DNA from 2 places in the Subtercola boreus genome. Region 2 is predicted to be linked to the other one. Evidence: predicted binding sites of a transcription regulator. Region 2 holds the regulator's gene; the other holds the start of a gene.

Region 1 (3,404 bases), 2.0 Mb from region 2:
TGGTGGGCGATGGTCGCGATCGCGCGCGCCGCCGCAACCGTTTCACGGCCGGTCGGATGATCGGCGAGCTGTGCGGCGTCGAATCCGTCTGACATGGTTCGAGCCTAGCGAGGGCGGCTCAGTCCCAGTCGAGGTAGTCCTCAATCGCCCAGGCGGTCTCCCCAGCGCGCGTCTCGGGGAACCGGTGACCCCCGCCTTCGATCTCGACGACACTCACAAGCCCCGGGGCGGAGTCGCGCAGAGCCGTGCCGTTGGCCGGGGGAGTGACGTCATCGTCGGTCGCCTGCACAACAAGCACCGGAATGCCCTCGGCCAGCGCAGGCGCCCCGTCATCCACGCCCAGCAGCAGCACGCCGTTCACGCGATCGTGGTTCTCGATGGCAACGGTACGTGCAACCACTCCGCCGCTGCCGTGGCCACCGATCCACGCATGTTCGATGTCGAGACCGTCGAGCACGTCGACGACATCCTGTGCCGTGTCGGTCTCGATGCGCACCACGCGAAAGTCTGCTGCGGAGACAAGGTGGGAGATCGTCCCGAGGCCATCGAGGTCGGATCCCCGGTCGGCCACGAGCACGAGCGCAGGGCCCGTCCCTTCAACCGCAAATGCGAAGGATCGCTCGCCCGACGTGAATATCTGTTTCTCGCTCATTGCTCCCAATATACGAGAGCGCGCCGCCGAACCGGCGCACCTGCCCGCCCCCGCCTCTCACCCGGTCCGCCGCCAGATCTCAGCGACGAGGATGTCTCGGCGCAGCCATTCTCGCGAAGCCGTGAGTTTTGATCCTTTCCTGCTCACCGCGGGATCCGGATGATCTTTACCCGTCTCACCGCATCATGGCTAGATTCGTGGCATGGGGATCCTGACGAAGCGCAACGGAATCGGCCGGCTCGAGGCGTTCAGCGACGCGGTGCTCGCGATCGTCATGACGCTGCTCGTGCTGGACCTTCTGCCGAGCGGTGCCCAGTCGCCCGAGCAGTTGCTCGACCACTGGCCCACCTACCTCGCCTACCTCGCCGCCTTCTTCACGATCGGCATCATCTGGCTGAACCACAACGAGGAGCTGGCGCGGGTCTCCCGGACCACCCCTGTTCTGCTGGTTCTGAACCTCGGCCTGCTGCTCGGTGCCTCCCTCGTGCCCTGGCCCACCGCGCTCATCTCCGACGCCCTGACCGAGGGCGACCACGACGCCCAGTTCGCCGCCATGGTCGTCTTCGCCGTCGTGGCCGCGGTGATCAGCCTGCCGTGGGTCGCTCTCGACCTCTACTTGGCACGGCATCCGGAGCTGCTGAACACCGCCACGGATGTCGCGTGGATGCGGCGGCACGCGTTGTACTCGGCCGGCACCCTCATCGTCGCGGTGGTAAGCGTCGTCGTGGCGATCTTCTCGCCCCTCGCGGCCCTCGTGCTGTACCTCGTCGTTGCGGCGGCGTTCCTGCTGGCGCGGCTCTTCGAGCGCGAGGCGGCCGCGGCGCCGGACCCCGAGGCGCGGGAGCCCGCAGCGTCGGAGCCGACGGAAGACGACTGAGGTTGGCGCGGTCGGTGGCACGCCGCCAAATTTCTGCCGAAAAGTTGTTGGCACTCTCAGGGATCGAGTGCTAGCATTTTCTGCAGAAATTGAGTCACACCGACTCACACACGTGGAAGGGGAATCCTCATTATGGCAATGTCTTTTGATCCTTTCAGCGAACTGGACCGCCTCACCGGCAACCTGCTCCAGTTCCGCCCGGGGCCGAAGTTCATGCCCGTCGATCTCTATCGAGACGGCGACCGGTACATTCTGAACGCCGACCTCCCCGGCATCGACCCGGGCTCCGTCGACGTGGATGTGGACGGTCAGCTGCTCACCATTCGCGCCCAGCGCACCGCCGCGACCCAGGAGGGCGCGAAGTGGCTGGTGCAGGAGCGACCCAACGGCACCTACCTCCGCCAGTTCAGTCTCGGCGAGGGCGTCGCATCGGAGAGCATCTCGGCAACCTACGACAATGGGGTGCTGTCGGTGATCATCCCGGTCAGCGAGAAAGCGAAACCCCGCAAGATCCAGGTCGGCACACCTGACAGGGCCGCCGAACAGAAGACGATCTCCGTCTGACGGACGGCCGGGGGTGGAGTCTCCCACCTCCGGCCCCCCACGCGCAGGATGGGAGGTGTTGTGCGCGTGTATACAGCCGATTCCGTGTCGAAAGAGTCGGTCGATGAGCGGTTCGCAGAAATCGTCTCCGGCGATCAGGAACTCGTCGACCTCGCCTTCTGGATGATCATCCGCGAGAACTGGCCCTCAGTAGTGAAAACCGGCTGCACCACAGATCGCCCGGACCACCCGCGTCACCGCTCAGCAGCTCCCGGGGGCCCGAAAGGCGTGGTGCGTGCCTCGACGGTCGACCCGTGGACCAGGTCGCCCCCGCAGTACCCATAACCGCACTCAGAACGGAGGGAAGCGAGCTCGAGAACGGCTCGCTTCCCTCCGTCGTTCTCTCGGTTCGAATGCCTCTGCTCGAATGGGCGATGAGCGCAAGTTTCAGCCGAGGAGGGCTCGCAGCCGGCCCGGCTCTTGGTGTTCGGGTCGACTGAGACGAGCAGTCAGGCTGACTTGGGAATGCCCCGGTCGGCTGAGCCGCCGTCGGCACGGCGCCCGAACTTCTTCTCGTAGTACGCCCTGATCTCGGCAACGATGGCGCGCTCTTCAGCAGTGATGGGATCGGCCTTGCCTTCGGCGATCAGCCCCGCTAACACGCTGGGGCGCTTGGACTCACTCACGATCGGTACCTCCTAGGTCAATTCTGGGCGAGTGGTGACGGAATGTCCACATCTGGAAGATCGTCCCCACCGACGACGGACTCTGTCACGGCGACAATCATCTGTAATTCGGTCGCGGTTGCGTCGCTCTGCAGCACTGCAAGCGTTCGGAGCCCGAGGTCGCGGTCGGAGCCCACTCGCGAACGTGCGAGGTTCAGAGCCCATTCGGCTCGATCCCACCACTCTTGTCGCTCAGCACTACGTCGCGCAGTTCGCGCACCGACGCGGGCCGCAGCGAAGGCGACACCCGCACCGAGAAGCGCGAAGATTCCGGCGGCAGGCGGTCCGCTCCAGAATTGACGCCAGAACGGGTCGTCGAGTGTGAACGGGGGGAAGAAGCCTCGCGCGATCGCACCGATCGCTATGCCACCCAGCACCCAAAGGATCAGCGGGCAACGGTGAGAGCGACGTAACATGATTAGTACTCATCATACAGGTTGGGCTGCCAACGCGGGTCGTCTGATCTCAGCCAACGACCCTGCTAGCCTGACGAAATGGTTGACCAGCCGCTGCGCGACGAACTCGCCGCCTTCGTCGCCGAGCGCGACTGGGCCCAGTTCCACACACCGGAGAACCTCGCCAAGAGCATCGCGATCGAGGCCGGCGA
Region 2 (3,404 bases):
GTGCCGAGAAGCACGGCGATCTCGCGGACGGGCCGTTCGCCTCCATCGCGGGCAAACTCCGCACCGGTGTCGAGCGCCTCGGCCTGAAGCCCTTCGGGGCGGCCGGTGAGGTCTTCGACCCGAAGGAGCACGAAGCGATCTTCCAGCAGCCGACCGCGGGCGTCGAGGTGGCCACCATCGCCGACGTCGTCGAGACGGGGTACTACCTCGGTTCGACCCTGCTGCGGGCGGCCAAGGTTGTCGTCGCGGTGCCGAATGGCTAGCCAGGACTGGTTCGACAAAGACTTCTACAAGGTACTCGGTGTATCCAAAGACGTCTCTGCGGCCGACCTGAAGAAGCAGTACCGCAAACTCGCCCGGCAGTACCACCCGGACTCCAACCCGGGCGATGCTGCCGCCGAGGCGAAGTTCAAGGAGATCAGCGAGGCCAACTCGGTGCTCGCCGACGCTGAACAGCGCAAGGAGTACGACCAGATCCGTGCGATGGGTTCCGGTGCCCGCTTCACGGCGGGTGGCCAGGGCCAGTCGGGCGGTTTCGAAGACGTCTTCGGCGGAATGTTCGGCGGCGGCGCCGGCCGTGGGGGCAGTGCGGGCGGCAGTGCCGGTTCGAACTACAGCTTCCAGCAGGCCGGCTACGACGATCTGCTCGGTGGCATGTTCGGTGGCAACCGCGGCTTCGGCCAGCCGAGCGGCGGTTTCCGCGGCTACGGCGGACCGACCCGCGGCCGCGACGTCACGGCCCGCACCACGGTCGACTTCGTCACGGCGACCAAGGGTGACACGATCAAGCTGCAGACCGCCGAGGGAACCACCATCACGGTGAAGATCCCGGCGGGTGTCTCCGACGGGCAGAAGATCAAGCTGCGCGGCAAGGGTGAGAAGAGCCAGGACGGCGGCGAACCCGGAGACATCGTGCTCACGGTGGCTGTACGCAAGCACCCTGTCTTCGACCGCGACGGGCTGAACCTCCGGGTGAACGTCCCCGTGACGTTCGTCGAGGCGACGCTCGGCGCCACGATCGAGGTGCCGACTCTCGGGGGAGACCCCGTGAAGTTGCGTGTCGGTCCCGGAACGCCGAGCGGCCGGGTGCTCCGCGTCAAGGGCCGGGGCGTCGAGACGCCGAAGGGCACGGGCGACCTGCTCGCCGTCGTGCAGGTCGCCGTTCCGTCGCACCTGTCCGACGAGGCGCGCGAGGCGCTGTTGGCCTTCCATGCGCTCGAACCGAACGAGAACCCGCGAGCGGAACTGCTCGCGAAAGCACGGGAGTGAGCGCCACGTTCCGGATGATCGTGCCCCCGATCATCCGGAACCCTCACCCGCGCCCAGACTCACCACGACGACGAAGGAATACCCGTGCCACAGCCCGTCGATGAGAACGCGCCTCTCTTCGCCATCGCCGTCGCTGCCGAGCTCGCCGAGATGCACCCGCAGACACTCCGGCAGTACGACCGGCTGGGGCTCGTCAATCCGAGCCGAACGGCCGGCAAGTCGCGACGCTACTCGCTCCGCGACGTGATGCAACTGCGCGAGATCGCGCGGCTCGGCTCCGAGGGCATCACGCTCGAAGGGATCCGGCGCATCCTGGAGCTCGAGAACCTCAACCAGGAGCTCGCGCGTCGCGTACGCGAGCTCGAGTCGGCGCTCGCCGACGAACTGCTGAACCGCCCCGGGCGCCGCGTCTTCGCGGCCGGAGCCGAGGGCGAGATCGTGTCGTTGAAGAACGGCACGCGCAGCCAGCGCCGCACGGAGGTCGTGGTCTGGCGCCCCTGACAACCCGGGGGACGTGAACGGGCGTGCTGTCGAACCTTGCAAGAATGGGGGCATGACGAACACCCCCGCGCTCGGTCTGCTGCTCGACATCGACGGACCGATCGCGTCGCCCGTCTCCCGGTCGATCGCCATCCCGAGCATCCTTGCCGATCTCGTGACGCTGGCGGCGGCGGGTGTCCCGATCGCGTTCATCACCGGCCGCTCGGCGGACTTCGTGCTCGACGAGGTCGTGGCGCCGCTCCGGGCCGCGGGACTCGACGACGCGCTCGCCGGAGGGGGACGGATGTTCGTGGTCTGCGAGAAGGGTGCCGTCTGGTTCGCGATGGCTCCCACCGGCCCGCAGCCCGTCGAGATCGATGCAACGGTGGCGTTGCCGGGCGAGTTCCGCTCGCACATCCGCTCGCTCGTCGAGGCGCGCTTCAGCGACTCGATGTTCTTCGACGAAGGCAAGCGCGCGATGGTCTCGGTCGAGCAGAGGACGGAGCTGAGTGCGGAGGAGTACCGCCCGCTGCAGCTGGAGTACAACGAGGTCGCCTATGCGGCGCTCGTCGAGCGGGGGCTCGGAGCACGCTACGGCGACCGGGAGGCCCCGAATGCGGCCGGCGACATCCCGTTCCGGCTCGACCCCACGATCATCTCGACCGACGTGGAATCGGTCACCCTCGACAAGGACAGGGGTGCCGAGCGTGCGGTCGGCTTCTTCGAGGAGCAGGGTGACCTGCCCCTCGTCTGGCGTACCGTCGGCGACTCGCGGAGCGACTACAAGATGGCCGACTACCTGCACGGTGCCGGATACGAGGTGGCGCACGTGGACGTGCGGCCGGCCGACGGCATCCTCCAGAAGCCGTACCAGGTGATCGTCGAGGGTGACCTCATCCACGATGAGGCTGGAGCGGCGTTCCTGTCGTACTGGGTGCAGAAGCTCGGCCTGTAGGTCAGACCGAGGTGCGGGTGTTCCCGGCCCCCGCAGCGGCGCGGTGCAGCTTCGCGACCGCGCGTCGCTCCCGGTAGGTTCGGATCCGCCGCACGATCAGCCCCACGGAGAGCTCCTCGTGGATGCAGTACGCGATGATCAGCGCCACACCGCCGCCCGTAATGAACACCGTGCGGATCACGTAGCCCAGGATGTCGCCCTGCACCGCATCCGAGATGTCCATGCCCTCGGCGATGCTCACACACGCGAAGAAGATCGATGCAGAGACCGCCAGATGCGTCGCCAGCCCCTCGCGGATGCCGACGACCGCGAACAGGATGATGCACCACGCCGCATACCAGGGGTGGATGACCGGCGAAAGGATGACCGTGGCGGTGAACGCCAGGGCGAGGCGCATCAGCGGGTCGAGGTTACGTTTCGTGAGCATCACCCACGCCACGACGATGACCATGACCCCGATGGCGGCGAACTTGATGATGTCGGCGGGCAGTTCGCCGTCGAGGCCGAAGGCGCCGAACGCTCCGCCGACCGCAATGGCGAGGATGTTGACGGGGGCGTACCAGTGCGAGACGGATCCGGGGGTCGCGAGGGTCAGCACCCAGCCGAAGCCGATCCCCATGAGGAGGCCGAGGGCGCCGAGCACTGCGCCGGAGAGGGCGACCGTGACCACCCAGTACTTGATCGTGCTGCGGAGCGTGCG

Evidence for each region. The regulator HspR, encoded in region 2, represses chaperone genes until heat shock. The targets are predictions, from matches to a motif close to AAGTTGAGTCNNNNNGACTCAACTT.
Region 1: the regulator HspR is predicted to act here: its motif matches at 1,616-1,640, upstream of FB464_RS07465 (Hsp20/alpha crystallin family protein).

The regions. Positions count from the first base shown of each region.
Region 1 is NZ_VFOO01000001.1:1,591,345-1,594,748, reverse strand. It holds gene FB464_RS07480 (phosphohydrolase) at 1-95, opposite strand, end outside; gene FB464_RS07475 (alpha/beta fold hydrolase) at 119-652, opposite strand; gene FB464_RS07470 (TMEM175 family protein) at 855-1,529, shown strand; gene FB464_RS07465 (Hsp20/alpha crystallin family protein) at 1,662-2,093, shown strand; gene FB464_RS19755 (hypothetical protein) at 2,582-2,758, opposite strand; gene FB464_RS07460 (nucleotide pyrophosphohydrolase) at 3,292-3,404, shown strand, end outside.
Region 2 is NZ_VFOO01000001.1:3,557,237-3,560,640, forward strand. It holds gene FB464_RS16645 (nucleotide exchange factor GrpE) at 1-263, shown strand, start outside; gene FB464_RS16650 (DnaJ C-terminal domain-containing protein) at 256-1,269, shown strand; gene FB464_RS16655 (heat shock protein transcriptional repressor HspR) at 1,354-1,770, shown strand; gene FB464_RS16660 (hypothetical protein) at 1,823-2,704, shown strand; gene mptB (polyprenol phosphomannose-dependent alpha 1,6 mannosyltransferase MptB) at 2,706-3,404, opposite strand, start outside.